Regions from separate parts of the Ensifer sp. CCNWLY38 genome, predicted to be linked through region 2. Evidence: predicted binding sites of a transcription regulator. Region 2 holds the regulator's gene; each other region holds the start of a gene.
The links. The regulator PhoB, encoded in region 2, activates phosphate uptake and scavenging genes when phosphate is short. The targets are predictions, from matches to a motif close to TGTCATNNANCTGTCAT.
Positions count from the first base shown of each region.

Region 1: a site for PhoB is predicted at 3,009-3,025, ahead of V7S54_RS22645 (Orn/Lys/Arg decarboxylase N-terminal domain-containing protein). Genes of this name have one in related genera too.
Region 3: a site for PhoB is predicted at 1,213-1,229, ahead of V7S54_RS17890 (PhoX family protein). Genes of this name have one in related genera too.

Region 1 covers NZ_JBBBBO010000011.1:19,932-30,016, forward strand. The annotation lists gene pxpB (5-oxoprolinase subunit PxpB) at 1-520, opposite strand, end outside; gene V7S54_RS22630 (hypothetical protein) at 517-984, opposite strand; gene V7S54_RS22635 (acetyl-CoA carboxylase biotin carboxylase subunit) at 971-2,368, opposite strand; gene V7S54_RS22640 (acetyl-CoA carboxylase biotin carboxyl carrier protein) at 2,368-2,793, opposite strand; gene V7S54_RS22645 (Orn/Lys/Arg decarboxylase N-terminal domain-containing protein) at 3,070-5,427, shown strand; gene V7S54_RS22650 (GNAT family N-acetyltransferase) at 5,451-6,011, shown strand; gene V7S54_RS22655 (pirin-like C-terminal cupin domain-containing protein) at 6,278-6,733, shown strand; gene V7S54_RS22660 (NADPH-dependent F420 reductase) at 6,745-7,338, shown strand; gene V7S54_RS22665 (flavin reductase family protein) at 7,735-8,280, opposite strand; gene V7S54_RS22670 (SDR family oxidoreductase) at 8,340-9,089, opposite strand; gene V7S54_RS22675 (AraC family transcriptional regulator) at 9,239-10,085, opposite strand, start outside.
Region 2 covers NZ_JBBBBO010000001.1:654,842-664,926, reverse strand. The annotation lists gene pstB (phosphate ABC transporter ATP-binding protein PstB) at 1-257, shown strand, start outside; gene phoU (phosphate signaling complex protein PhoU) at 308-1,021, shown strand; gene phoB (phosphate regulon transcriptional regulator PhoB) at 1,281-1,964, shown strand; gene V7S54_RS03265 (GcrA family cell cycle regulator) at 2,033-2,554, opposite strand; gene V7S54_RS03260 (aspartate aminotransferase family protein) at 2,976-4,175, shown strand; gene argF (ornithine carbamoyltransferase) at 4,380-5,297, shown strand; gene V7S54_RS03250 (Hsp33 family molecular chaperone) at 5,579-6,568, shown strand; gene apaG (Co2+/Mg2+ efflux protein ApaG) at 6,690-7,082, opposite strand; gene V7S54_RS03240 (O-succinylhomoserine sulfhydrylase) at 7,321-8,505, opposite strand; SAM riboswitch at 8,550-8,628, opposite strand; gene V7S54_RS03235 (2'-deoxycytidine 5'-triphosphate deaminase) at 8,703-9,800, shown strand; tRNA gene V7S54_RS03230 (tRNA-Gly) at 9,882-9,956, shown strand.
Region 3 covers NZ_JBBBBO010000008.1:28,373-38,457, forward strand. The annotation lists gene V7S54_RS17890 (PhoX family protein) at 1-1,136, opposite strand, end outside; gene V7S54_RS17895 (DUF2339 domain-containing protein) at 1,437-4,256, shown strand; gene V7S54_RS17900 (HD domain-containing protein) at 4,263-4,919, shown strand; gene V7S54_RS17905 (MOSC domain-containing protein) at 4,999-5,850, shown strand; gene V7S54_RS17910 (phytanoyl-CoA dioxygenase family protein) at 5,913-6,845, opposite strand; gene V7S54_RS17915 (helix-turn-helix domain-containing protein) at 6,973-7,839, shown strand; gene V7S54_RS17920 (MFS transporter) at 7,949-9,187, shown strand; gene nadA (quinolinate synthase NadA) at 9,359-10,085, shown strand, end outside.

The DNA.
Region 1 (10,085 bases), on a different contig from region 2:
AGGGCACGGTCTTTCGCGGCATATGGATGCGTGGATCAAGCCCGTGCAGGTACCCGAAGCCCGGCGCACTGCCGAGAGCGAAGACGCGATAGATGCCTTCGTGATGAATACGCACGACTTCCCGGTCGCTGAGACCGCTGAGGTCACAGAGCGCCGGCAGATCCGTGGCATGTTCGCCGCCATAGGTGACGGAGACCTCAATTTGTCGACCGGCAAGATCAATGCCCTGCGAACGCTGCCATTCGTCCTGCAGTTGCCGGACGACCGCTTGCGCATCGTCCGGGGTCTCCTTCAAGATCACGAGCAGGTTCGTCATGCCAGGAACGATCTCGGCGACGTCTTCGTGCGTCTCGAGCGCGCGGGAGAGCGCCCAGATGCGCCTCTGGTTCGGCAGGTCGAAGGCCCCGGGTGCTTCGAGCAGAAAGGCACGCGTGCCGATGAAGGATATCTTCGCCAGTTCCTCGGTATTCGGGACGATTGAGGCAGGCGACGGGAACGGGGCCTGTTGCAGGAGGCTCATTGGGCGTGTTCCATGGTCAAAACGGGGTCTCCGTAGCCGATCAACTCTCCGGCACGGGCATGAACGCCAGCGACGATCGCAGTCGCCGGCGCGATCACCGGGAGCAGGATGGGTCCGACCTCCACGAAACCGGCGACGCCGCCCACCTCAAGCGTGCAGCCCTCACCGGCAAGCGGTGAAGCATCCAAGCTACCGGGATGTCGATCACGAAACACCCCGGCGAGCGGCGCCTTGACGGCCCACCCCTCAGTCACCGGCGAGGTGACATCCTGAGCCTCGTCACGACGCCTCACCGGGTTGGCGTCGGGGGCCAGCACAATCTTCAGGGCGTGGCCGTCCTTCGTGCTGATCTCCAACTCGCTCGCGCCGGAAGCGCCAAGCCAGGTGGTCAGAGTGGAGATGAGAGCCGGATCGGAGAAGTCACCGATCCCGGATCTGCCTGACGAGCGGTCACGCCTTGACACCGGCTTCCTCCCTCAAACGTTTTTCAAGATGATGGATATCGACGCAGCCCTGCATGAAATCCGGATCTGCAAAGATCCTTTCGTGCAGCGGAAGGTTGGTGGAGATGCCCTCGATACTGGTTTCCGAAAGGGCGACCTGCATGCGCCGGATCGCCTCGTCGCGGGTCGGCGCATGGACGATCAGCTTGGCAATCAGGGAATCATAGTACGGGGAAACCCGGTATCCGGCCGAGATATGGGTATCGACGCGAATGCCCGGTCCGCTCGGAAAACGAACCGCTGAAATGCGACCGGGGGCGGCCACGAAAGTGGTTGGGTCCTCCGCGTTGATCCGGCATTCGAAGGCGTGTCCCCGCGCCTCGCCGCGAAAACGGCCCGTGTCGAGCACGTCGCCCTGGGCTGAACGCAGCTGTTCGTGCACGAGATCGACACCGGCTGTCGCCTCCGTCACGGGATGTTCGACCTGCAGCCGGGTGTTCATTTCGATGAAGTAGAACTCTCCGTGCTCGTACAGGAACTCGAAGGTCCCAACGCCGCGATAGCCGATCTGCCGGCAGGCTTCTGCGCAGCGCGCGCCGATTTTCTCTGCGAGTTCCGGTGCAATACCGGGTGCCGGCGCCTCCTCGACGACCTTCTGGTGCCGTCGCTGAACGGAGCAATCGCGATGACCAACCCAGACGGCATTGCCGTGATTGTCGCAGAGCACCTGGAACTCGACATGGCGCGGGTGCTCCAGAAACTTCTCCACGTAGAGCTCAGGCTTGCCGAAGGCGCGGCGCGCCTCCTCGCGCGTGATCGCGACCGCATCGGCTATATCGGCGCCGTCGCGCACGACGCGCATGCCCCGCCCGCCGCCGCCACCGGCCGCCTTGACGATGACCGGGTAGCCAATGGCCTCGGCGATGGTGCGCACGGCGTCCAGGTCATCAGGTAGAGGTTCGCCCGGTCCCGGCACGCAAGGGACGCCGGCAGCCATCATAGCGCGCTTGGCAGCGATCTTGTCGCCCATGATGCGGATTGCCGAGGCCGGTGGACCAACGAAACCCAGTCCGGCTTTTTCGACCGCTTCGGCGAAATCCGCATTCTCCGAGAGAAACCCGTAACCCGGATGGATCGCCTCCGCGCCGGTCACACGCGCTGCAAGCAGGATCGCCGCCTGGTTGAGGTAACTCCTGGCTGGCGCCGACGGCCCGATCGAGAGTGGACCACCTTCGCCCGGAGCTGCCGCTCCCACCCTATCCGCCTCGGATGCAACACGGATCGCGCGAAGGCCGAGTTCCTTGCAGGCCCGTTCGATCCGCACGGCGATTTCTCCGCGATTGGCGATGAGGACAGACTGGAATGGGTGGCCGATTTTCCGGGCGGCCTCGAAAGACGCGTCCATCACCCGATCTCCACGAGCGGGTCGCCAAAGGCGACCTCCTGGCCGTCCGCAAAGAAGATGCGTTTGACGATACCGCCGAACGGAGCCGATATAGTCGTGAAGACCTTCATCGCCTCCACGATGCAGAGAGCTTGCCCCACCTCTACCGGATCGCCTGCCGCCACCATTGGAGCGGATCCCGGGCTGTTTGACTGATGTACGATGCCTGAGGTCGAAGCACGAACAAGCTGCGTTTGCGGCTGGTCATCCAACCTTGGTGGCTCGACCGTCGATGGCGTTGCCTGCACTGCGGTTGGGATTTCCAGGTTGGCTAAACGAGCCGGATTGCGAATGACGACAGTCGTGTCGGCATCGCTGACTGTCAACTCCGAGACACGCGAGCGCCCGACAAAGTCGAGAAGCGTCTTGATCTTTTGCAGATCCATTGTTTTCCCCACGGAACGAAGATCACCGGGGTTCGGCCCTGAGGGCCGTGATCCGTCCGGTGCAGTTGGGGAAATCTTACACAGCATCCCGTTTGATGGGGGCAGACAAACTTTGAATAGAGAGACCACTGCCCCCTCTCCCGCTGCTCCACGAGGACTCTTGGACGAATGGCCGGCACGCGTCGGTCTGCAAGATCACAGATAATCCGGGCCGCTGTCACAACATCGTCACGAAACACACGAACAACTCGCTGCTTATTGATGGCGGAGGCTCAGATGGACTACTTCAGGCGCTTCACCTTTTTGTTCGCGACACCCGCCTTCGACAGCGAGGATCTGGAGGGAGCCCGCTACCACCAAATCGTCGAGGAGATTGAACGGTCCGGTTTCGAGGTGGTGCGCGCACGCAATCTCGAAGACGCTGAGATCGCCGTCCAGACGGACGCTGCCATCGGCTGCATGATGGTCGATTGGGGCAAGAAGGGCATGGAGGGCAAGACAGCCTCTCTCATCAACCTGATGCGCCGTCGCGGCCTCGAATTCCCCATCATTCTCTTGATCCGCCGCAAGCGCTTCGAGGATGTGCCGGTAGAGGTGCTCGACTTCATCGACGGTTATGTCTTCCTGTCCGAGGAGACCCCTGCCTTCATCGCGAAAAACCTCATCAGCCGCCTCAAGCAGTATGCCGAGACGATGAAGACACCTTTCTTTGGCGCGCTGGTGGACTACGCCGAGGAAGGCAACCAGCTCTGGACATGTCCCGGCCATAATGGCGGTGTGTTCTATAGCCGCAGCCCGGTCGGCCGCGTGTTTATGGAGCATCTGGGCGAAGCGGTTTTCCGCGACGACCTCGACAATTCCGTGCTCGACCTCGGCGATCTCCTGACCCATGAGGGCCCGGCGCTCGCGGCGCAGAAGGAAGCCGCCAAGATTTTTGGCGCGGAGAAGACTTACTTCGTCCTCAACGGCACCTCGACCTCCAACAAGGTCGCGCTCTCCGCCCTCGTCACCGATGGCGACCTGGTTCTGTTCGACCGCAACAATCACAAAGCGGCGCATCACGGCGCGCTGATGATTTCCGGCGGTATCCCGGTTTACGTGCCGACCGCACGGAACGCCCATGGCCTGATAGGCCCCATGGATTTTGGCTCCCTGAACGAGGAGACGCTGCGAGCGCGTATTCGCACCCACCCACTGGTCAAGGACCCTGACGCCTGGCAAAAGCCGCGCCCGTTTCGGGTGGCGGTCGTGGAACAGTGCACCTATGACGGCACGATCCACAATGCCGAGATGATCCTGAAGGCCATCGGGCATCTGTGCGACTACATCCTGTTCGACGAGGCCTGGGCGGGCTTCATGAAGTTTCATCCGCTCTATGCCGGTCGTTTTGCCATGGGCCTCGCAGAACTCGGACCCGAAGCGCCGGGCATCATCGCCACGCAATCCACGCACAAGCAGCTTGCGAGCTTTTCACAGGCTTCGCAGATCCACATGAAGGATCGGCACATCACTGGCCAGAAGCGCCGGGTCGAGCACCGGCGCTTCAACGAGAGCTTCATGCAGCACGCTTCGACCTCACCCTTCTATCCCCTCTTCGCCTCCCTGGACGTCGGCGCGCAGATGATGAAGGGCCGCTCTGGCGAAGTGTTGTGGGATGATACGATCCGCCTCGGCATCGAACTGCGCAAGAAGATACGGGCTGTGCGCCGGGAGTTCGAGGAGAAGGAGCGTCGGCCCGAGCGCCGCTGGTTTTTCGAGCCGTTCGTGCCGGACCGGGTGGCGATGCCGGATGTGGCAAGCCCTGGAGCGGTGCACGACGTGCCCTGGGAGAGCGTCGCCACCGATCAGCTCGCCATCAATCCGGCCTTCTGGCACCTCGCCCCAGGTGCTGCGTGGCACGGCTTTTCCGACATGGCGCCGGGCTTCGCAATGACCGATCCCAACAAACTCACGCTGCTCACGCCCGGATTCGACAGGTCGACCGGCGCATATGCCGACCACGGCATTCCGGCGCCGATTGTCGCGCAATACCTGCGTGAAAACCGGATCGTCGCGGAAAAGAACGACCTGAATTCCCTGCTGTTCCTGCTCACCCCCGGCGTCGAGGCAAGCAAGGCGGGCACATTGATCAGCGGCCTTGTTGCTTTCAAGCGGCTTCATGACGACAATGCGCCTCTGGAAGAGGCAATCCCGGAATTCTATCGCCGCCGACCCGGTCGTTACGCCGACGTGCGGTTACGCGACCTGTGCGGCGATATGCATCGCTTCTTCCGCGACGCCAATGTCAGCGCGCTGCAGGCGAAGCAATTTTCAGAAGCGCACCTGCCTGATATTGCCCTTTCGCCCCACGACGCGGCGCGCTGCCTCGTGCGCAACGATGTGGACTATCTGCCGATCGACGCCATCGCCGGGCGGATCGCAACGACGCCTTTCGTCGTCTATCCGCCGGGGATCGCCACCATCGTGCCGGGCGAGCGGTTGACCGAGCGAGCGCAGCCGATGATCGACTATCTCAAGATGTTCGAAGCCTGTTTCAACACGTTTCCCGGCTTTGACGTTGAGATCCAAGGTCTCTACCGTGAAACGGACGCATCGGGCCGCGTACGACTTCATACCTACGTCGTCGCCGAATAGGATTTAGGAATTTCGGATCCCTCATGCAGCAGGACAAGTCAATCGTCATTCGCCCATCGCGGGACGGCGACGTGGACGCGATGCTGGCGATCTATCGCCGCCACATTCGCCGCGGCATCGAGGAGGGTGTGGACGAGGGTGACACGCCGCAGCCGGACGATCTGCGCGAGCGGCGGAAGAACTTCAAGAGCCGCCGCTTCCCGCACCTTGTCGCGATCAAGGAGGGCGCAGTGGTCGGCTACGCCTATGTCGTCCTGTTTCGCAAGCGACCTGCCTACCGCTACACCGTCAAGCACTCGATCTATGTTCATCACGAGCATCTTGGCCAGGGCCTCGGAGGTCTGCTCATGCGCGGCCTGATCGACGCCTGTGCCGCAGCCGGCTTCCGGCAGATGATCGGCTATATCGATGCCGAGAATGTTGCCTCGCTGTCTCTGCACGATCGGTTCAACTTCGTTCGCGTTGGCCTCCTGCAGGGGGTAGCCTATCGCTACGGGCGCTGGGCGGACAGCGTCATGGTCCAACGTTCGCTCGGCACCGGCGCGACAACGCCACCGCCTCCCCCGCCCCTCTCCACCCGTTGACGATCGAAGTTCGAAAACCCAGTGGGCTGCGCCCGCTTGAGCCCCCCAAGAGGCGGCCGCGACTCCCCGACCTTCATTCAGCACTCGATCTCTGGCGCCGGCTAAAAACCTTTGCGTAAACTGAGGGTGTCTTTCCGACATAACCAAAGAACGCACTCGAAAACGCGGAGCTCGAAGAGAAACCGACCATGCACGAGGAAACGGACCCTGGCTTCCAGCATATTGCGGCGGATGCGCTGCCGCGCATCGAGGGGGAAGGCGTCGACATGCACCTGATCGCAGGCTCGCTTTATGGCGAGCGCGCGCCGGCAAGAATGTTCTCCGACATGTTCAACGCCGACGTGGCCCTTGCCGCCGGCGCGCGCTTCCGCCTCGACGGCGAGCACATCGAACGGGCCGCCTTCGTCATCAGCGGCACGATCGAAGTCGCCGCACAGCAAGAGCGGTTCACTCAGGATCAACTGGTTGTGTTCAAACCCGGCTCCGAAATCGTCCTCAAAGCGATCGTCCCGACGCGGCTCATGGCGCTCGGCGGCGAACCGCTCGCCGAGAAACGGCACATCTTCTGGAACTTCGTGTCAAGCCGCCGCGACCGCATCGAGCAGGCGGCCTTCCACTGGCAGAACCGCTCATTCCCCGGCGTGCCGGGAGAAACGGAGTTTACGCCGCTGCCCGACGGGCCCAGAAACATCACCTGGCCCCATCCCAAACAAGGAAACTGAAGGAAATCGAAATGACCTACGCAATCATCGGATCCGGTGCCATCGGCTCGGCGCTCATCGCACATTTCGCGTCAAAGGGCATACCTGTCAAAGTGGCAAACAGCCGGGGACCCGCATCGCTTGCCGCCGCCAGGAAGTCCGCCGACACGACAATCCCCGTCGAGATCGACGAAGCCGTGGCGCAGGATATCGTCATCCTCGCCCTGCCGTTCACGGCGGTGCCTGATCTGGCAAAGATTCGCAACGACTGGACGGGGACGATCGTCATCGACGCCACCAATGCGATCACTTTCCCCGAATTCCGTCCCGCCGACCTGGGCGGCAGGCTTTCGAGCGACATCGTCGCCGAGACGCTTCCAGGCGCAAAAGTGGTCAAGGCCTTCAATACGCTTCCGGCCGCCTTGCTCGCAGCCGACCCCGCCGAGGCCTCGGGGCGCAGGGTGGTGCTGCTGTCCGGCAACGATGAGGGCGCCAATGCCAGCGTCGCAGGTCTTATTGAGAACCTGGGCTTTGCAGCGCTCGATCTCGGTGACCTCAAGGCCGCCGCGCCCATGCAACAGTTCGGCGGTCCTCTGGTGGCGGTCAATCTGATCAAGAAGGGCTGACGGCGCCCTTTCACGGCCGCCCGGAAATATCCGTTGTCGGAAGCGCAGCGCGCGCATGCCGACATTCTCGAACGCCGCAGCGACGGCCCCACGGTGCTCGTCCCTTGATCGCGTTCGAAGGAAACCGTCATGTCCGGTTGTGACAATCTTCATCCCGCCTTCCGGGATATTGCGGCGGCCGACGACAACCGCCGCAGGCGCCCCGCCCGTCGCTGGTCGAAACTCTCGCCGCAACGGTCGTCCTGCTGCTCGTGCTTGCGGTCAACTTCGATCGATGGAACGGTAATGCCAATGCCGGAGCGCCCTCGGCGCTAGCCGCTTTCGACTGGACCGGGCCGGAGCTCGACCATTGCCCGAGGAGTTTCCTACCCGGCGACTGCTAGGGCGGCGATGGCGTCACCTCGGAAGGTGATGCCATCTCACCATATGCTCGCTGAGATCGAGCACATCGCCGTCGGCGGCAAAAACACCGTCGCCGCGATGATGCAGGGTCCGCCGCTCCTTGCGGTCCGTGTCGATCCACAGCCGTTCGGCCTTAAGGATGAAGAGGTTATAGGCTTCGACGATATCGACCACCCTGCATTCGATATTGGCAAGGCACTCGCCGATCAGTGGCGCCGCGACGCTGCGTGCCGGCTGCGGCGTCAGGCTGAAACGCTCGAACTTGTCGACCGTGTCGCCCGAGCAATTGCCGATATCGACGACCGCTCTTGCCAGATCGATGGTCGGGACGGCGATGACGCATTCGCCGGTCGCCCTCAGCGCGCGGTAGCTATGATCACAGGGACCGATGACGCAGCCGATCAGCGGCGGCGCATGCTGGATCATCATGTGGAAGCCCATCGTCATGACGTTGGGCGTTCCTTCATAGCTGGTCGTCACGAGCACGATCGGACCCGGTTCGAGCTGACGAAAGACCCCGGAGGCCGGTACTTCCTTCATGGGAAAACTCCTTGATCGTCGGCCTCCCCGTCCCGGACGGGAAGGCCGATGGTTTACGACTACCAGCCCTGTTCAACCGGCAGGACGAAGAGCTCGGCCACATTGACGTGCGCGGGTGCCTGGGCCGCAAACACGAGCGTGTCGGCCACGTCGGCGCTTTGCAGGAAGGTCATCTGCTTGGCGAGATCGTCCATCTGCTGGCGGTAGCCCGGATCCGTGATCTGGTCATAAAGTTCGGTCGCGACCGCGCCGGGCTGAATGCAGGTGACGCGGATGTTGTGCTTCTGGCCGACCTCCATGCGCAGGCCGTCGGAAAAGGCGGTCACGGCATGCTTCGTGGCGCAATAGACCGACAGCCCCTTGAAGACCTTGCGGCCGGCGATCGAGGAGGTGTTGAAGATATGGCCGGAATGCTGCTTGATCATCTGCGGCAGCACGGCTGCCGTCGTGTTCAAGAGACCCTTCACGTTGACATCGACCATGCGAAGCCATTCGGCGGTCTTGAACTGGTCGATGTCGGAAAGCGGCATCAGGCCGGCATTGTTGAAGAGAATGTCGATCGCGCCATAAGCATCAATCAGCTTCTTCACGCCAGCTTCGACGGAAGCCGGGTCGACCACGTCCATCTCGATGACCAGGGCTTCGCCACCCTTCTCAGTGATTTCTGCCTTCAGCTCTTCCAGACGATCGGTGCGCCGTGCAGCGATGCCAACCTTTACGCCGGCTTCGGCAAGCGCACGCGCCGTTGCTGCGCCAATGCCGCTCGAAGCACCGGTGACCAGTGCGACTTTGCCGTTGATATTCGTCATCAAGATATCTCCTTGTTGCTTGCAACCCGCTCCGGAAGCGGAGAGGTGTTTGCTTTCGACAAGGAGAACCCTATGAAATCTGGGATTTTTCCTCTCGCGGTGGCTTGCCGAGGCTATCGGGATTTTGCTCCATTCTGTGCCGAATGAGCCTAGCCCCTGCGATAGTCGCTCGGCGTGAGCCCCGTTTCACGGCGGAAAATCTGGGCGAAGTGGCTGGGACTGGAATAGCCGACCGAAAGGCCGATCTCGATGATGCTGGTGTCGGTTTCCTGCAGCAGCTGCTGGGCCTTGGCTACCCGCTGCCGGATGAAATAGTGTGAGGGAGGAAGACCCGTCGCCTTCTTGAACAGCCGGCTGAAATGGAATTCGCTGATGCCGACCTCCTGAGCCAGGCGGCCGAGGTCGAACTGTTCTTCCAGCCGGTTCTCCATGAAGGCGATCGCTCTCCTGAGCTTTGCGCCGGGCAAGGCGTTCTGCGCACGCATCTCGGTATTGGCGACCGCATAGTGGCGCACGAGATGGACGGCAAGGCTTTGCGCCAACCCTTCGACATAAAGCGGGCTGCCACCGCCATCCGCTGCCAGTTCCTCGTTAAGGAGAGTGAGGATATGCGAGAGCGTCGCATCGCGGCCGCCGGAGACGTCCTTCAAGGTAACGTTCCCGGCGTCCTTGCCGAACATCGCCTCGACTATCCGCTCGAACAGCGGCACGGAAACGTAAAGATGCATTACGCGAAATGATTGGTCCCCCTCAGCCTGCCAGCGCATTTCATAGGGCACCGGCGAACAGGTCAGGAAAAAATCGCCGACCTCGACGCGGTTTGCCATCCATTCTCCGCCGAGATCGCGCTCCTCGACAACCGCGCTGCCGGACATGACCCACACGATGAGCGGTTCGGCGACGGCAGGCACCAGGAACGGGTGCTGAGCGCGGTGGCGCGAGAGCACCTGCACGAAGATATCTCTCCACGCCGGTCCGTCGCCGCTGACCAGCGTG
Region 2 (10,085 bases):
AAGTCATCCTGATGGACGAGCCCTGCTCGGCACTCGACCCGATCGCGACCGCCAAGGTCGAGGAACTCATCCACGAACTGCGCACGAACTTCACGATCGTCATCGTGACCCACTCGATGCAGCAGGCCGCCCGCGTTTCGCAGCGCACCGCCATGTTCCACCTCGGCAACCTTGTCGAGGAGAACGACACCGACAAGATGTTCACCAATCCGGATGACCAGCGCACCCAGGATTACATCATGGGCCGCTTCGGCTGAGGCCAATCACGGCTGCAACAGTCACTGGAAAGCGCCTGTAAGGATCGACGATCATGTCCATGCATATCATGTCCGCCTATGACGAAGAACTGAAGTACCTGACGCGCCGCATCTCGGAAATGGGCGGTCTCGCCGAGCAGATGGTCGCCGAATCCGTCCGCGCCCTGGTCAATTCCGACCTGGCGCTGGCGCAAAAGGTAATCTCGGACGACACCGTTCTCGATGATGCCGAGCGCCAGATCGGCGAGAAGGCGATTGTCACGATCGCCAAGCGCCAGCCTGTCGCCGCCGACCTTCGCGAGATCATGGGGTCGATCCGCATCGCCTCCGACCTGGAGCGTGTCGGCGACCTCGGCAAGAACACCGCCAAGCGCGTGATCGCCGTTGCCGGTTCGGGCATCCCGCGCAAGCTCGCCCGCGGTCTCGAGCACCTCGCCGAGCTCGCTCTGGTGCAGCTCAAGGAAGTGCTCGACGTCTATGCCTCGCGATCGCCGGAGAAGGCCAACAGCATTCGCGAACGCGACGAGGAGATCGACGCGATCTACACCTCGCTGTTCCGCGAGCTGCTCACCTACATGATGGAAGATCCGCGCAACATCACGCCCTGCACGCATCTTCTGTTCTGCGCCAAGAACATCGAGCGTATCGGCGACCACGCGACCAACATCGCAGAGACGATCTATTACATGGCGACGGGTGCCCAGCCGGAGGGCGAGCGCCCGAAGGATGACAACACGTCGACGTTGGGCTCGGTCAACGACTAGAAGGTTTGAGCGGGATGCGGGGGACAACCGCATACACTTTTCCTCATCCCGCTCTGGCGTTAAACGCGCCGTTCGCAATGCATGCCCCATGAATATCATCCGGTCGCGGCTTCGGTCGCGGCCCCGAATTCCTGTATCTGAAGCATGCGGCTTTTCGCACCGCCTTTGAAAATGGCGGGGGTGCTCCAGATTTAGAGTGTCTGAGCGCCGGCCGGTCCGCTGGACCCGCACGGCGCTCGCGGTAAGGAGACGTTACCTGATGTTGCCAAAAATCGCCGTGGTCGAAGACGAAGAGGCGCTGAGCGTCCTGCTGCGTTACAATCTGGAAGCTGAAGGCTTCGACGTCGATACGATCCTCAGGGGTGACGAGGCGGAGATCCGGCTACAGGAACGCCTGCCCGACCTTCTGATCCTCGACTGGATGTTGCCCGGTGTCTCCGGCATCGAGCTTTGCCGTAGACTGCGCCAGCGCCCGGAGACGGAGCGGCTGCCGATCATCATGCTGACGGCGCGCGGCGAGGAAAGCGAGCGCGTCCGTGGTCTTGCGACCGGGGCGGACGACTATGTGGTCAAGCCCTTCTCGACGCCGGAGCTGATGGCCCGCGTCAAGGCGATGCTTCGCCGGGCGAAGCCCGAAGTTCTCTCGACGCTGCTGCGCTGCGGCGACATCGAGCTCGACCGGGAAACCCATCGCGTCCATCGCCGCAGCCGCGAAGTTCGCCTGGGGCCGACGGAGTTCCGCCTGCTGGAGTTCCTGATGTCCTCTCCGGGCCGTGTCTTCTCGCGCTCGCAGTTGCTGGACGGCGTCTGGGGCCACGACATCTATGTCGACGAGCGGACCGTCGACGTGCATGTCGGCCGCCTGCGCAAGGCGCTGAACTTCTCGACCATGCCTGATGTCATCCGCACCGTGCGCGGCGCCGGCTACTCGCTCGAAAGCTGAGAAGGGCAAACGGAAGTCAATAAAAAAGGGGCCGATCGGCCCCTTTCGTTTTGGTCCTGTGCGGATCCTTAGCGCATCCGACGGCGCTCGGCCGACGGCTGGTAGGCAAGCCGCGCATGGAAGCTGCAATAGGGCGAAGCTTCCGGGGAGTCGTTGCCGCAGAAGTGGAACTCTTCCTTCAGCGGGTCGCCGATCGGCCACTTGCAGGTGCGTTCGGTGAGCTGGGTCAGCTCGAGGCGGCGGGACATCGGCACGACCACGTCGGTCTGGATGCTGAAATCCTGCTCGGCAACGAGATCGACTTCGATCTCTTCCTTGAGAACGGTGGCGCCGGACGGGCGGGCAACGGTGCGGGTCGAAACGCGCGCGGCGTAGTTCGGAGCGCGCGGCGCCGAGGTCGGCCGCTTCGGGCGGGCCGCCGCAGTGGTGCTGCCGCCGGCTTTGGCGCGGCCTGGAAGGCTCAGGCGATGAACCTTGCCGATGACAGCGTTACGGCTGACGCCGCCGAGCTGTGCCGCGATCTGGCTTGCGCTCAGGCCCTCGGACCAAAGCTTCTTCAGTTTCTCCACCCGCTCGTCAGTCCAGTTCATTTCTGCACTCTCCGTTCTCAGCGTTGGGGATGGCAGAATCCCTCACCGCACCCCGGCTGAATCCCGAGGTTGCAAACGCGATAACTCTTTTGGTGACTAGGTCCGCCGCATGCGTCTAGTAATTGAATGTTAACGTACTGACCGCCGGACTCCGTGGCAAGAGTCCGGGGAATCACGCCGAATCGAATTCGTAGTTTTCCCCAACTTGCTCGATCGGCGTTGCATTTTTGCAAGCCCTTCCAGCCGATTTTTTCGTCGCAGGGAAATGGGCCTCGCTACCGCGCTGCAAGGCTTGGTTTTGTTGACATTGCACTGCGAAATAGGAATAGTGCCTGCGCCGCCGAAAGGCGGCATTTTTGATTTTTATCGGGCCGCATAAAACAGCGGGATCGATGCCGATTGGAGTGAAGGAGAGCCTCGCATGACTGCAACCACGCCGCTTTACGATACCTACATGCGCGCGCCGTTGCGTTTCGAGCGAGGAGAGGGCGTCTGGCTGATCGCCGAAGACGGCTCGCGCTACCTCGACTTCGCCGCCGGCGTAGCTGTGAACTCGCTTGGTCATGCGCATCCGCATCTCGTCGAGGCGCTGAAGGCGCAGGCCGAGAAGGTCTGGCACCTTTCCAACCTTTACGAGGTTCCCGGTCAGGAAAGTCTTGGACGCCGCCTGGCGGCCGTCACCTTTGCCGATCGGGTCTTCTTCACCAATTCCGGTGCGGAAGCGCTGGAATGCGCGATCAAGACGGCGCGGCGGTACCACTTCGCCAAGGGGCAGCCGGAGAAGTTTCACATCATCACCTTCGAGGGCGCCTTCCACGGCCGCACGATCGCGACGATCGCCGCCGGTGGTCAGCAAAAGTACATTGAAGGTTTCGGGCCAAAGGCCCCAGGGTTCTACCAGGTTCCGTTCGGCGACATCGCGGCCGTCAAGAATGCGATCACCGAGGAGACCGCCGCGATCCTGATCGAGCCGATCCAGGGCGAGGGCGGCATCCGTCCCGCGACCAAGGAATTCATGCAGGAACTGCGCGCCCTGTGCGACGAATTCGGCCTGCTCCTGATCCTCGACGAGGTTCAGACCGGCGTCGGCCGCACCGGCAAGCTTTTCGCCCATGAGTGGACGGGCATCCGCCCGGATATCATGGCCGTTGCCAAGGGCATCGGCGGCGGCTTTCCGCTCGGCGCTTGCTTGGCGACGGAGGAGGCGGCAGCCGGCATGGTGGCGGGCACGCATGGCTCGACCTATGGCGGCAATCCGCTGGCGATGGCCGTCGGCAACGCCGTGCTCGACGTCATCCTCGCTGATGGCTTCCTCGCCCATGTGCGCGATGTCGCGCTCGTCTTCCGCCAGGGCCTTGCTTCGCTGAAGGATCGCTATCCCGATGTCATCGAGGATATCCGCGGCGATGGCCTGATGCTGGGCATCAAGGTGAAGGGCCCCTCGGCCGATCTCTTGAAGGAGATCCGCGCCGAGAAGCTCCTGGCCGTGCCGGCCGGCGACAACGTGTTGCGCCTGCTGCCGCCGTTGACTGTGACGGCGGAGGAAGCACGCGAGGGCCTCGCACGCATCGAGCGCGCCGCTGAAGCAGTGCGGAAGGCTGGCGGCAACGCCGCCGCTTAACGGATGAGGGCCGACTGCATGTTCCTTAAATCCTGGTCGATTTTAGGATAAAAACATGCAGCACTTCAAAGTGCTACAGCGACCTATGCGCGTCTGATGAGACACGCGGCGCTGTAGGACCGATCCAAAGTGTTAAAGTGACCTTTGTGCGTCCCGTAGGAGCGGGCGCACCTAGGATCCGTTTTCAGACAGGAACCGAGTACGATGGCAGGCACCAGACATTTTCTCGATCTTTCGGCCATGACGACCGCCGATCTCCGGACGATCATCGATGATGCCCGCGTCCGAAAAGCGACGGTCAAGGCCGGAACCGCCGAGAAGCCGCTCGCCGGCAAGATGCTGGCGATGATCTTCGAAAAGCCGTCCACCCGCACCCGTGTGTCCTTCGATGTCGGCATGCGCCAGCTCGGCGGCGAAACCCTGTTCCTGTCGGGCACGGAGATGCAGCTCGGCCGCGCCGAGACCATTGGCGATACGGCGAAGGTCCTGTCACGCTATGTCGATGCGATCATGATCCGCACCACCGACCATCGCCGCCTGCTGGAGTTGGCAGAGCACGCGACGGTACCCGTCATCAACGGCCTGACCGATGACACTCATCCCTGCCAGATCATGGCCGACATCATGACCTTCGAGGAGCATCGCGGACCGGTGAAGGGCAAGACGATCGCCTGGACCGGCGACGGCAACAATGTGCTGCACTCGCTGATCGAAGGCTCCGCCCGCTTCGGCTATCGCATGAACATGGCCGTGCCGCTTGGCTCCGAGCCGCAGGACAAGATCCTGAACTGGGCCCGCAACAACGGCGGCGAGATCCTGCTGTGTCACGATGCCGAGCAGGCGGTTGCCAACGCCAATTGCGTCGTCACCGACACCTGGGTGTCGATGAACCAGGAGCATCGTGCCCGCGGCCACAACGTTTTCCAGCCCTATCAGGTCAACGAGGCGCTGATGAAGCACGCGGCATCCGATGCGCTGTTCATGCATTGCCTGCCGGCGCACCGCGGCGAGGAGGTGACCGACGAAGTGATCGACGGCCCGCAGTCAGTGGTCTTTGATGAGGCCGAAAACCGCCTGCATGCGCAGAAGTCGATCATCGCCTGGTGCATGGGTCTCGTCTAGGCCCTCGCGAGCGCCGCGGTCAGCGCGATGGCGCAGCGCTTCGGCGGCTGTGAGGCCGGCTATTGACATTGCCGCCGCGCGACACGATCTAGGCGGCTGCGGGGCGCTCCTGACAACAGTGAAGCGCCGACTGCCATGGGTGTGTGCGGCGCAACGGCGAACGACACATACCCGGTGGATAATCCGTTTATCGCGGGATCGATTGAGACAGCGGGCACGTTGCGCCGGGGGAACAGGAATGTCCCTGGTGCAACGCAGTTGGCTGAAGCAAGGAGCAAGACATGACTGACATGACGCCAGGGCTTGGTGAATTCGACTTCGCCGGTGACGATCACGTCGTGCCTTTCCAGGTGGAAGGCCTCGACGTGCGCGGCCGCGCCGTGCAGCTCGGCCCGATGCTCGACGCAATTCTGGAGCGCCACAACTATCCGCTTCCGGTCGCGCGGCTCGTTGCCGAAACCGTCGTGCTGACGGTTCTGCTCGGCACTTCGCTGAAGTTCGAAGGTAAGCTGATCGTCCAGACGAAAGGGGACGGTCCGGTCGATCTCGTCGTCGCCGACTTCTCGACGCCGGATCGCGTGCGCGCCTATGCCCGCTACGATGCGGATGCGCTTGCGGTCGCCGAGAAGGATGGCCGCACCCTTTCGCATGAACTGCTCGGCAAGGGCGTGCTTGCCTTCACCATCGACCAGGGCGCTCATACCCAGCGCTACCAGGGCATCGTTGCGCTTGACGGCGCCACGTTGGAAGAAATCGCCGGCGTCTATTTCCGCCAGTCGGAGCAGATCCCGACCAAGGTCAGGCTCGGTGTGGCCGAGCTGCTCGACCGCGATGAAGACGGCAAGCCGCGCCATCGCTGGCGTGCCGGCGGCATGGTCGCGCAGTTCCTGCCGGAAGCGCCGGATCGCATGCGCCAGCCCGATCTTTCCGGCGGCGATGGCGATGACGGGGAAAGCGTCTTCGAGGATGACGATCTCTGGGCGGAAGCCAAGGTGATGGTCGAGACGATCGACACCGACGAGCTGACGGACCCGATGGTCGGAACCGAACGCTTGCTCTACCGGCTGTTCCACGAGCGCGGCGTTCGCGTCTATGAGCCGCAGGCGGTCTTTGATCGTTGCAGCTGCTCGCGCGAGAAGCTGCGTTCGGTGCTCGCCAATCTGGAAGCGGATGATCTCGAAAGCACCATCGAGGATGGCGTGGTGAAGGTCACCTGCGAATTCTGCTCGACGACCTATCGTTTCGAAGCAAGCGAAGTGCGTCCGCAGTAGCGGGCGCACTCCGGGTCAGCTAGAGCAACTCCAGGAAAAGTGCGAAACGGTTTTCCGTCCGGAATTGCGTAATTTCAAAGACTTAGATCACTTCAGTGTTTCGATGAAACAATGAAATGATCTAGTTCAGGGTACGCACGAGCCCGGGTGAATCGAGCGAGAAGGCGGGGATGGCCACGTTGAAGGTCTCTCCGCCTTCCGCTTCCATACTGTAATGGCCGAACATCACGCCCGACGGCGTATCCAGCGGGCAGCCGGACGAATACTCATAGGTGTCGCCGGGGTTGAGCAGCGGCTGTTCGCCGATCACGCCGGGACCGCTGACCTCGTCGACCTGCCCATTTTCATCGGTGATATGCCAGTAGCGGGTCATCAACCGGACGGCTGCGTCCGAATGGTTTGAGATGACAATGCGATAGCCCCAGACATAGCGGCCGTCATCGGGGTCCGACTGCTCTTCGAGATAGTACGGCTCCACCGTAACTTCTATGTCGCGGGTCAAAGCGCGATACATGGGCAACACCTTGCTTCAGTCTTTCAGGGTATTCTACAGCAAGATGGTTTCGTCAAGAATAACGGCAAGATTGTGCATACCCATTCTGGGGCAATGGCTTGCGGGTATCCGGATCGGCTGTTCGAAGCCGCTCGATCCCGCTGGTGAAGGCATATTGGATGGCGGGGCGCCCGCTGCATGAGCGCCACGGGGGATCGACGGCCGCCGTCTGTCGTGGCGGCCGTATCTTTTCGTTGCCTCAGGCTTTGACGGCCTTCAGCGCGCGGGCGAAATCCTCGACGACATCCTCGCTGTCTTCGATGCCGGCCGAGAAACGCACCGTGCCGGCGGAAATGCCCAGCTCTTCGCGGGCCTCGTCGGTCAGGTTCTTGTGCGTGGTCGTTGCCGGATGGGTGATCAGGCTCTTGCTGTCGCCGAGATTGTTGGAGATGCGCACGATCTCGAGCGCATTCTGCAGAGCGAAGGCCGCATCCTTGCCGCCCTTCAGTTCAAACGCGACGAGGGTGGAGCCGCCGGTCATCTGCTTGGCGATGATGTCGGCCTGCGGGTGATCCTTGCGGCCGGGATAAATGACCTTCGCCACCTGCGGCTGCTCAGCCAGGAAATCGGCGACGCGGCGTGCGGTTTCCGTCTGCTGGCGCACGCGCAGCGGCAGGGTTTCGATGCCCTTCAACAGCGTCCAGGCATTGAACGGCGACATGGCCGGGCCGGTATGACGGAAGTAGTCGTGCAGGTTCTCGTTGATCCATTCCTTGTCGGCAAGCACGACGCCGCCGAGGCAGCGGCCCTGGCCGTCGATATGCTTGGTGGCGGAATAGACGACGATGTGGGCGCCGAGTTCCAGCGGCTTCTGGAAGAGCGGCGTCGCAAAGACGTTGTCGACGACGACCTTGGCGCCGATCTGGTTGGCGAGCTTGGCCACACCGGCGATGTCGATGACTTCGAGCGTCGGGTTGGTCGGGCTTTCGAGGAAGAAGACCTTGGTGTTCTTCTGGATCGCCTTTTCCCAGTTCTTAAGATCGCGGCCATCGACCAGCGTGCACTCGATGCCGTATTTCGGCGCCAGCGTCTCGACCACCCAGCGGCAGGAACCGAAGAGGGCGCGGGCGGCGACGATGTGGTCGCCAGCCTTCAATTGGCAGAGGATCGCAGCGGAAACGGCGGCCATGCCCGAAGCCGTGGCGCGCGCGTCTTCGGCGCCTTCCAGCATGCACATGCGCTTTTCGAACATGTCATTGGTCGGGCTGCCGTAGCGGGCATAGATGAAGCCTTCAGTCTCGCCCTTGAAACGCGCTTCTGCCGCCTCGGATGTCTCGTAGACGAAGCCCTGGGTGAGGAAGATCGCCTCGGAAGTCTCGCCGTGCTGGGAGCGGGTGGTTCCGCCGTGGACGAGTTGTGTTGCCGGGCGCCAGTTTTTGCTCATGTGACGATCACCTTCAAAAACAAAAAAACCGGCCGCAAAACGGGCCGGTTTGACACCCGGCCTTTTTAGCTACTTGTTTAACGTGGCTGCAAGCCGACCGGCCAAATCACCACGGGATAAAGCTTCAATACTGCTAGGGTGCGCTTGCGTCAATTCCCGGAGTTTGGTTTTGTCTCGCAACTGAAAAGAGGACTGCAATGGGCCGCGACACTGGGATTTTGGCCGACCGCGCGATCGCCGCGCTGTTCGAAACGGGGCGCCTGAAGAGCGAGAGGCCGCTGGATGGCGATCAGATCCAGCCGGCAAGCCTCGATCTGCGCCTTGGCGCCAAGGCCTTCCGCGTCCGCGCGAGCTTCATGCCCGGCCCGTCCCACCTCGTCGCCGACAAGCTTGACCGGCTGAAGCTGCACGTGGTTGATCTTACCGATGGCGCCGTGCTTGAAACCGGCTGCGTCTACATTGTGCCGTTGATGGAGAGCCTGGCGCTGCCTGCGGGCATGTCGGCATCAGCCAATCCGAAAAGCTCGACCGGCCGCCTCGACATCTTCACCCGCGTCATCACCGACCGCGCCCAGGAGTTCGACAAGATCCCGGCCGGCTATAGTGGTCCGCTCTATCTCGAAATCAGCCCGCGCACCTTCCCGATCGTTGTGCGTCGCGGTTCGCGCCTGTCGCAGATCCGCTTCCGCATGGGCCAGTCGCTGCTCTCCGAACAGGAGCTGCTGGCGCTGCATGAAAGCGACGTGCTGGTGGCGAGTGAGCGGCCGAATGTCAGCGGTGGCGGCATCGCGCTGTCGATCGACCTCAAGGGCACCGGTCCAGAGGGTCTGATCGGCTACCGAGGCAAACACCACACCGCGGTCATCGATGTCGACAAGAAGGCGCAGCACAAGATCTTCGATTTCTGGGAGCCGCTCTACAGCCGTGGACGCGACGAGCTGATCCTCGATCCAGACGAGTTCTACATCCTCGTCTCGCGCGAAGCGGTGCATGTGCCGCCGCTTTATGCGGCCGAGATGACGCCGTTCGATCCGCTGGTCGGTGAGTTCCGCGTGCACTATGCCGGCTTCTTCGATCCGGGCTTCGGCCATGCCTCTGCCGGTGGCAGCGGTAGCCGCGCGGTGCTCGAGGTGCGCAGCCACGAGGTGCCGTTCATCCTCGAACACGGGCAGATCGTCGGCCGCCTGATCTATGAACACATGCTGGAGCGTCCTGACGGTCTCTACGGCCTCGGCGTCGGCTCCAACTACCAGGCCCAGGGCCTGAAGCTTTCGAAGCATTTCCGCGCCGAGTAGGGATTTTGCACGGGAACCTCGTGCCATACCGCGCAAGGGTCCTTGACAGATCGTGCCGGTTCGGGAAATTTCGGGGGCATTGCGGGTGTAGTTCAGTGGTAGAACGCCAGCTTCCCAAGCTTGATGTCGTCGGTTCGATCCCGATCACCCGCTCCAATTCTTCCTGAAGCCTCTTTTGCCCCGTTCGAGCGAGACCTATGGTCAGTTGCCTTGCGGACGGTTACTTTGCCGCTCGATGAATCATCCCGCGGTTCCAAGCGCCGCCCCTGACACATGAGACGTGCC
Region 3 (10,085 bases), on a different contig from region 2:
GAATAGAGCACGACGCGCCCATCCTTGTTGACGATCGATTCACAGCCTTCGTGCTTGTAGCGGCCGAGTGCGGTGCGCTTCTTCGGTACCGAGGTCGGATCCAGCGCGTCGACCTCGACGATCCAGCCGAAGCGATTGGCTTCGTTCGGTTCCTTGGAGACGTCGAAACGGTCGTAGAAGGAGGCCCATTCGTACTGGCCACCCGGTGCGCCCAGGCGTTTGAGCTGCTTGTACTCCGGGTGGTCTTCGGCGAGCTCGCCGCCGAAATAGCCGTTGAAGTTTTCTTCGGCCATCATGTAGGTGCCCCAGGCGGTGACGCCGCCGGCGCAATTGTTGATCGTGCCGAACACCTTCTTTCCCGTCGGGTCGGACGGCGTCTTCAGGCGGTCATGACCGGCGGCCGGCCCGGTGATCTGCATCTCGGTGTTGACCGTGATGCGACGGTTGTTCTTGCCGTCGAGAACCGGCTGCCACTTGCCGTCGACCTTGCGGATCTCGATGATCGTGCCGCCATGAGCGGCCATCTCGATGTCGACCAGCTCCTTGGTGTACTCGCCGAGAACGACCTTCTCTTCCTCGACTTCCTTGCCGTCCTTCGTCACCTTTTCCTTCACCACGCTGGCGAAGGCCGGGAACATCAGTTCGGCATTGGTGTATTCGTGGTTGACGACCAGGAGACCGTGGTCGGCGCTGCCGTCGAGCGGGATGAAGCCGACATAGTCGTTGTTGTAGCCGAACAGCTTTTCCTGGGCGGCCGCCGTCTGGTTCTTCGGGTCGAACTCCGGGCTGTCGGCGAAGATCTTGTCGCCCCAGCGCAGCAGGATGTCGGCATCGTAACCTTCGGCGACGTGGTGCTTCTCGTCGACGCCGGCTTCGATTTCGGTGAAGTCGAAGCGCGAGCCTTCCTCGGCGCGTGCTTCTTCGGCAGTCAGGAGAGCCAGCGGGCTGACGGTCGTCGAAATCGCGGCAACGGCGAGCGAACCGCCGATGAACGAGCGGCGCGAGAAACGGCGATGGATGATGTCGCCCATCGTCGGGTTGGTGGAACAGTTGTGGCCAATGTCTTCCAGCTCTTCCCTGCGTTCCGTCAGCGTCTTGAATTCGGTCTCTTCCGTCTGGCCGAGATGCTTGTCCATGATCGGGTCTCCTGGTTGAACGATGGAAACCACCGCGCCGAGGCAGCGGTGTTCATCCGCCTGTACCAGTTGCTCGGTGACAGTTCTGCGACATTTCCGTGAAGAGATTACAGCGCTCGGCCGTCTATTGCATGTTTCCTGGAATCGCCTCCGATTTAAGGACAAAGACACGCAGCAATTCAGAGTGCTACAGCGACCTTTGCTAGTCTGATAAGACGCGCGGCGCTGTAGCGATTTGGGGCGCGCGTAAAAATCTGTATGGTTGCGTGCGATCTGTGCGTGCGACTGCCAGGGGAAAACATGTTCGAACTCTTTGCTTTTCTTGCCTTCATTCTCGCTCTTTCCGCCTTTGCCGGCGGTCGCAAGACGGCCGAGCGGCTGGGGGCCGAAATCGCCGCGCTGAAGGCGGAGGTCGCAAGGCTGAAGACCTCATCGGGCGCCGGCGTTCAGGCCGAAGCGACGACCGAAGAGCTCGCCGCCGCGCCCGAATTGCCGGTGGAACCGGAGACGGTAGAGGAGGCTGCGATCGGCCTGACGGCCGGCGCGCGCGAGGGGGCCCGGATCTTTGGCGACGCGGAGAACGCGGCGGAAGACATCGAGGGTGCCGAGACCATTGCCGCCAGCACAGAAGCGCCACAGCCGGTTCCGGCTGCGCTCCGTCAGACCGAAAGCCTGGAAAGCCGGCTCGGCGCACGTTGGGCCGTCTGGGTCGGCGGCATTGCGCTCGCGCTCGGCGGCGTCTTCATGGTCAAATATTCGATCGATGCCGGCCTCCTGAGCCCGACGGTTCGCCTGACGCTTGCCGCCCTGTTCGGTCTTTTGCTGATGGCAGCAGGGGAGGTCATTCGCAGGCGCGCGGTGCCTGTCATCGCCAATGAGTTCCAGAATGCGATGATCCCCGGCATCCTGACGGCGGCCGGCGCAGTCACCCTGTTCGGTGTCGCCTATGCCGCCTATGGCATCTACGGTTATATCGGCACGGGCACGGCATTCGTTCTGCTGGCTGCGATCTCGCTTGCGACCGTTGGTCTGTCGCTGCTGCATGGGCAGGCGCTCGCCGGCCTCGGCCTGCTTGCCTCGCTCGCAACCCCGGCACTCGTCTCGAGCGACGAGCCGCGACCCTGGGTCCTCTTCGGTTTCCTCTCGATCGTCTGGCTTGCGACGTTGCTCGCGTCGCGGCTGCGGACCTGGACGGTAGTGCCGACCCTTGCCAACGTCGGCATCGGGCTTTGGGGGCTTGCCTATATCACTGCGGCCTCGCCATTCGAACCGCTGCCGGTCGCCTTTGCGCTGTTGGTGATGACCATCGGCATCGGCCTCGTCTGGCCAGGTGCTACGGAAGCTGCACCCGCGCCCGACGTCCCTGAGGGTGCGGAGCGACGCGGTGCCGTTGCCGGACCATGGGAGCGGTTGTTTATCCCGCCACATGCGGCAATCTCCATTTCCGCGGCCATCGCCGCCATGGTGCTTGCGCTCCTTCTGATCAGCCCGGCGGTGGCCGCGGTCAAATATCCCGTGACGGAATTTGCTGTGGTCATTGCGGCGCTGGCGGCCTTGGGAGCCTGGCGGCCGACGGCGGTCTATCCCGCCGTGCTTTCCGCCGTCGGGGCAGTGGCCGGCGTCTGGAGCCTGACGGCGCTGAGCGGTGTGCTCGCCTATCTCGATCCCTCGCTCGCCGACGCTCTGCCGACGATCGTCCTGCCTGGCCGCACCGCCATGATTACGGCAATGCTGCTTGCGGCGCTGTACGTGTTGCTCGGCGGCTTCGTGCTATCGCGCCGTCTCGTCACCCATCCGCAATATTCGACCCTCTGGGCCGGTCTTGCCGCCGTCGTCCCCATCGCGCTGACGGCCATGTCGTTCCTGATGACCGGCAACTATGCCTTCGATCTGCCGCACGGTCTGTTCTCGCTCATCCTCGGTGCCGCGTTGCTCGCGTTAGCGGATTGGCTCTATCGCCGCGACGACGAGGCCGAGGCGCGCGATATCGCGGCTGGATTGCTGGTCGCCGGTTCGTTCGCGTTCTTCGTCCTTGCGCTTCATGCCTGGACCGATGGGTTGGTCACGACACTTGCGATTGCCGTGCTCGGAACGGCCTATGCGCTCGCGACGCGCATCCGCACCTGGCCGATCCTGCCTTGGATGACCGGTGCTGCGGCTGTGGTCGTTCTCGGGCGCATCGCCTGGGAGCCGACGATCGTCGGTGCCGGCAATCTCGGCACCACGCCCGTCTTCAATGCGCTGCTGCCGGGCTACGGTATTCCCGCCGCACTGCTTGCGGGCTCCGCCTATTTCCTCAGATCCTGGCCGAACACGCGGGTACGCAACCTCCTGCAGGCGCTCGCCAGCCTTTTCGTGCTCTTGACGCTCGCGATTCTCGTGCGTCACGCGATGAACGGCGGCGTGCTCGATAGCGCTGTGCCGACGCTCGGCGAGCAATCGATCTATACCCTGCTGGCGATCGGCGCCTCGGCGATCTTCATGAGCCTCGACATGAAGTCGCCGAGCCCGGTCTTCCACTATGGCGGCATGGGCCTCGGCGTGCTCTCGATGCTGTCGGTGCTTTCGGCTCATCTCCTCGGCCTCAATCCTTATTTCAGCGGCGAGCTTCTCGGTCATATCCCGTTCTTCGATCTCCTGCTGATCGGCTATCTGCTGCCGGGGCTCGGCTATGCGGGACTGGCCTGGTATGCGCGTGACAAGCGGCCGTTGCCCTATGTCATGGCGCTTGCGGTCAGCGGCGCGGTGCTGGCCTTCGCCTGGGCGAGCCTTACGGTCCGCCGCGCATGGCAGGGAGAAAACATCGCGGATTGGAAGGACTTCCTGCAGGCAGAGACATATACCTATTCGGTCGTCTGGTTGCTGCTCGGCGTGCTGCTGCTCGTGCTCGGTTCGCGTTTCCACGCCAAGAGCATTCGCATCGCCTCGGCCGTTCTCGTCTTCGTCGCTGTCCTGAAGGTGTTCCTGATCGACATGTCCAACCTCGAAGGTTTCCTGCGGGCCCTGTCCTTCATCGGCCTTGGCGGGGTATTGATCGGGATAGGGCTCTTCTATCAGAAGATCCTGTCCGGCGTCGGCGTCGCATCGACGGCGCCGACAAACCCTGCCGAACAGCAATAGGACGTCATGACACGTATTTCGAAACTGGCGGCAGCCTTCGCGCCGCATGAGGATCTCGCCGCGGTGCTGCTGCCGCATGCCTTTGCCGCCGATGACGGGTCGCACGATGCCGCCCACCTGATCCGCGTCTGGAAGAATGCCGCACGCATCCACGCGGAGGAGGGCGGTGATGCGCGATCGCTCGCCGCAGCGGTGCTGCTGCATGACTGCGTCTCGGTCGAGAAGAATTCGCCCTTGCGCACCCAGGCATCACGTCTGGCGGCGGAGAAGGCGATCGGCATTCTGCAGGAACTCGGCTGGGGTACGGGAGAGACCGCCGCCGTGGCGCATGCCATCCTGACCCACAGCTTCTCGGCCAACATTGCACCGGAGACGCTGGAGGCGAGGATTCTTCAGGATGCGGACCGGCTGGATGCGATCGGTATGGTCGGCGCCGCCCGCTGCTTCTATATCGCCGGGCGTATGGGCAGCGGTCTCTATGACCCGCTCGATCCGCTGGCGGAGGCGAGGGACCTCGACGACAAGGCCTTCGCCATCGATCATTTCGAGACCAAGCTTTTCCGGCTGGCCGATGGCTTCAAGACCGAAGCTGGCCGCCGATTGGCGACACAGCGCGAGGAGCGCCTGCGCGACGTGCTTGCCATGATGCTCGACGAAATCTAATCCTTTCAACGGATTATGGCGGCGCCGTGAATCGGATCGTCAGGCGCTTGAATCAATTTTTGAAGATGAAGGAATTGCCATGAAGGTGACCGGCCTCAACATTCATCCCCTGAAGAGCGGCCGCGCCATCGCCCGCGAGTTGGTTACCGTCAATCTCGACGGCATCGAGGGCGACCGGCGCTTCATGCTGATCGAGCCCGACGGACGCTTCATCACTCAGCGCGAATTGCAGGCGCTGGCGCAGGTCGAAGCCAGGCACATCGATGGCGGTGTGCATCTTAGGATGGGCGACAGGGAAACTTCGGTACGCTTTGATCCGGATCGCCGGCTGAACGTCCAGGTCTGGGGCAGCGAAGTCGATGCCGCCGTATCCGACGATGCGGCGGATGAGACGCTGTCGGCATGGTTCGGTCGCCCGGTCAAGCTTGCCCACATGGACGCTTCGGCCGAGCGCTTGGTCGGTGCCGAGTGGGCCGGCACCGCAGCGCCTGTCGGCTTTGCCGATGGGTTCCCGATCCTGATCACGACGACCGGCTCGCTCGCCGATCTCAACCGGACGCTCGCCGAAAAGGGCCAGGAACCCGTCGGCATGGACCGCTTCCGCACCAATATCCTCGTCGATTGCGACGACGCCTGGGATGAGGACTTCTGGGAAAGCGTCGAGATCGGCGGCATCCGGTTCGATCTCGTCAAGCCCTGCGCCCGCTGCATCATGACGACACAGGACCAGGTCACCGGCGAGCGCATCGGCGGCAATCCGATCCAGGGGCTGGCCGAAAAGCGCATGTCGTCTGATCGGCGCGTGCCCGGCGTGCTCTTCGGCTGGAATGCGGTGCCGCGCAACGAAGGCACCCTAAAGCTTGGCGATGAGGTCAAGGTCACCGGCCGGCGCGGTGAACGCTGGCCGATGAAGGTGCGGGCTTCGGCTTAAGTCGGACGCAACTGCGGACGGAAGGCTGTTTCACATTCTTCTCGGAATTGCTCCGGGCAGCATCACGCCCAGGGCGTGATGCCGAGAAGCCTTGCGCCGAGATCCGAGAGGCTGGCGGGGGAGGCATTGTGCTTCTCCCACTGGCGCGGGTCGCCGGGAAAGGCGTCACGCTTGGGGTGGTCGAGTTCCCGCCACAACCGCACCCGTTCCTCGCGCTCGGCGACATTGTCCCATTCCGCCGGATGCATCGAGATATATTGCGCCATTCGCACACGGTCGTCGGAGTGGTTCGGGCGCACACCATGGGCGAGCAGGCTGTTGAAAATCATCAGGTCACCCGCCTCCATCTCGATGTTGACAGTCGAGAGACCGGCCATGTCGGGGTGCATCGGGTCGCGGTTGGTCGGCTGGGTCCTCTCCCAGCTTTCGAAGTTTTCGAAGAGTTCCGGCACGCATTGGAAGCCGCCGACGTCGCCATCCTGCTTCTTCAGGCTCAGCACGCCCTGAACGCCGATCGGCAGCGGCCGGATCGAGGTGTCGACGTCCCAATGGATGAATCCGTCAGGATTGCCCTTCACCTTCTTCGGCGGATTGAGGTTGGCGCGGTCGATCGTCACCCACAGGTCCTCGCGATCCCAGATGTCGACGAAGGCGCCGTAGATGCGCGGCTCCTGCCGGTTGTCCCAGAGATACTGGTGATTGTAGATTTCCAGCATGCCGGTGTTGTTGAGTTCCTTCATCTTGTGCTCGCGCCGCTGCGGCGCATACCAGGTCGAAGGATCCCCCGGATCCTTCTCGTCGAAGCGCCAGAGCAGGTCGACAAGCCGCTCGACATTGGCCGGCGGCACCGCCTGGCGCACGATGACATAGCCCCTGGTGATCCAGTGCTGCCAGTCCGCCTCCGACAGCACGCGCAACGGCAGCCGCTTCTTGATGTCCTTCAGTTGTACCTCGAGATTGGCAGCCGTGGGGTGGCTGTCTCTGAGCGCCTGCATCGGTTTCTCCTCGCCTTAAATGTTCGATTGTTCGATGGAGAAAGCGTAACCGTTCCGTCGGGCCTATGTTGCACAGAGCATGCCAAGATTGATACTATTCTTGCATCGTGAGGCCAAGGCATGCAATATGAAGGCTGTTCTGCAGAAAATACCGCGGGCGACCAATGCTTCGTCGATCCTGCTCGACCGCCGCCTCGACGATTCCATTCCGTTCCAATGGCACCATCATCCGGAGTTCGAACTGACGCTGACGCTCAATTCGCGCGGTCAGCGCTTCATCGGCGACCATATCGGCGCCTATGACGAAGGCGATCTCGTGCTCGTCGGTTCCAACCTGCCGCACACCTGGCACTCATCGGGTAAGATTGACGATGCCGAACCGCATGTGGCGCTGGTGCTCTGGTTTCATCCGGAATGGGTGGAACGTCTGGATGACGGCTTTGTCGAGCTCACCGGCGTCAAGACGATGTTCGAGCGATCCGCACCGGGCTTGCAGTTCACTCCAGAAGTTGCCGCCCGCGTGCGTCCGCTGTTCGAAGGGTTGCGTCGGCTGGCGCCGGAGGAGCGCCTGCCGGATGTCCTGTCGCTGCTGACGATCCTGTCGCGCGAGCAACAGGTGGCACCGCTTTCGAGCCGTGTCGTCACGCCATCGGGCCGATCGGTCGATCGTGGTCGCCTCGACCGTGTGCTCGATCATATCCATCTGCATTACGCCGAGAACCCGTCGATGGAGGAACTCGCCGACCTTGCCGCCCTTAGCCTTTCCGGTTTGCATCGCCTGTTCCTGCGCCACCTCAACATGCCGGTCTCCGAGTATCTGATGCGGTTGAGGATTGGCGAGGCCTGCGCGCTTCTCAGCGGCTCTGGACGATCGATCGCCCACATCGCCGAAGCCGTGGGATATCGCTCCATTGCCAACTTCAACCGCCAGTTCAAGGCGGCCAAGGCCATGACGCCCAGGGAGTTCCGCAACCGGTTCCGCAGCGCCGCTTGATAGAGGAAACTTGGCGGCATCAATTTCGGTGATCGCGGCGTCAATATAATTGGCTTTTATCTGTTTTAGCAGCCGCCTAGGATGCCGGTCCATCAATCGGAGATATTTCATGTCCGCTGTTTCCGGAGCATCCGCGCCGTCCCATGCTCGTCAGGAGATGCCCTGGCTGATCATTGCGGCCGGTTCGGTCGTTGCGATGCTCACCTTCGGCCCGCGCTCGGCGATGGGCTTCTTCCAGTTGCCGATGCTCGCCGATACCGGCTGGGACCGGACCACCTTCGGCCTCGCCATGGCCTTGCAAAACCTCTGCTGGGGCTTGAGCCAGCCGTTCTTCGGCGCGATCGCCGATAGGTTCGGCACCTGGCGGGTGCTTGCCATGTCAGGCCTCCTCTATGCTGCGGGCCTGTTCATCATGGCCTTTGCCAATGCGCCGATCTGGCTGCATATCGGTGGCGGCGTGCTCGTCGGCATGGCGGTCGGCTCCGGCTCCTTCGGCATTCTCCTGTCGGCCTTTGCGCGCAACGTCACGCCGCATCAGCGGTCGTTCGCCTTCGGCATCTGCACGGCGGCGGGCTCTGCCGGCATGTTCCTGTTCGCGCCTTTGAGCCAGGGGCTGATCTCCGCCTATGGCTGGTCGGACAGCCTGGTCTATCTCGGCGTCCTCATGCTGCTGGTGCCGTTCTTCGCGATTCCGCTGCGTGGCAATGCCTCCTCCGGTCGCCAGAGCGAGGCGCAATACAAACAGTCGATCGGCGAGGCGTTGAAGGAAGCGCTCGGCCACAAGAGCTACCTGCTCTTGGTCTCGGGCTTCTTTGTCTGCGGCTATCAGGTTGCCTTCATCACCGCGCATTTTCCGGCCTATATCGGCGATATCGGCATCGACGCGCGCTATGCGGTGATCGCGCTGGCGCTGATCGGCTTCTTCAACATCATCGGGTCGCTGTCGGCAGGCTTCATCGCCCAGCACTATTCGAAGCCCTATTTCCTGGCGCTGATCTATATCGCCCGCTCGGTGGCGGTGACTGCCTTCCTGCTGCTGCCTCAGACCCCGACCTCGGTGATCGTCTTCGCGATCGTCATGGGCCTGCTCTGGCTGTCGACCGTGCCGCCGACCAACGCGCTGGTCGCAATCATGTTCGGCACGCGGCATCTGGGTTTGCTTGGCGGCATCGTTTTCCTCTCGCACCAGGTCGGGTCGTTCCTGGGTGTATGGATGGGCGGTTACCTCTACGACCACTTCGGTTCCTACGATCCGGTGTGGTGGCTCGGCGTGGCGCTCGGCATCTTCGCGGCGATCGTCCACTGGCCGATCGAGGAGAAGGGCGTGGTGCGGCCGGCGATGGCCTGACCGCATGGGCAAACTGGGGCGCTGCGAAAAACAGCGCTCCATTCTTGAATTCTGTCACAAAACTTTCTAAATCAACCCATGCGGCTCTGCCGCTTTTGTTTTGGTTCAATTATGCTCATACTGAGCATAATTGAAAAAACCGCCCGGGAAGAGGGCGGAGAGGAGATCTCGATGACGCGCGTTGTTTCCCGCAAAGAGGCGGTGGCGAACCCGGTTCTTGTCAGCGCTGCCCAGCGATTTGGTGTCATCGAAAGACCCGAACTTGCCTTCACGCCAGCGGTCGCACGCGAGACGGAACATCTCTACGAGAAGGTGAAGGATTTCATCCCGGCGATCGAGTGGCCGGTCTATGCGCCCTATGTTCACGCCATCAACCGGCTGAAGAAGGAGCGCAATGCCGTCATCCTCGCGCATAACTATCAGACGCCCGACATCTTCCACTGCGTTGCCGATATCGTCGGCGACTCGCTGCAGCTTGCCCGCGACGCCAGCAAAGTCGATGCAGAGATCATCATTCAGTGCGGCGTGCACTTCATGGCCGAAACGTCGAAGCTGTTGAGCCCGGAAAAGACGGTTCTGATCCCGGACGGTAAAGCCGGCTGCTCCTTGTCGGAATCGATCACCGGCGCCGATGTGCGCCTTCTGAAGCAGCGTTACCCCGGCGTTCCTGTCGTGACCTACGTCAACACCTCTGCCGACGTGAAGGCCGAGACCGATATCTGCTGCACCTCGTCCAACGTGCTTGACGTCGTCGAGAGCCTGGAATCCGACACGGTGCTCTGCATCCCCGACGAATATCTGGCGATGAACGTCGCGCGCCAGACCAACAAGAAGATCCTGACCTGGAAGGGGCACTGCGAGGTGCATGAGCGCTTCACCGCTGGCGAGCTGCTTGCCT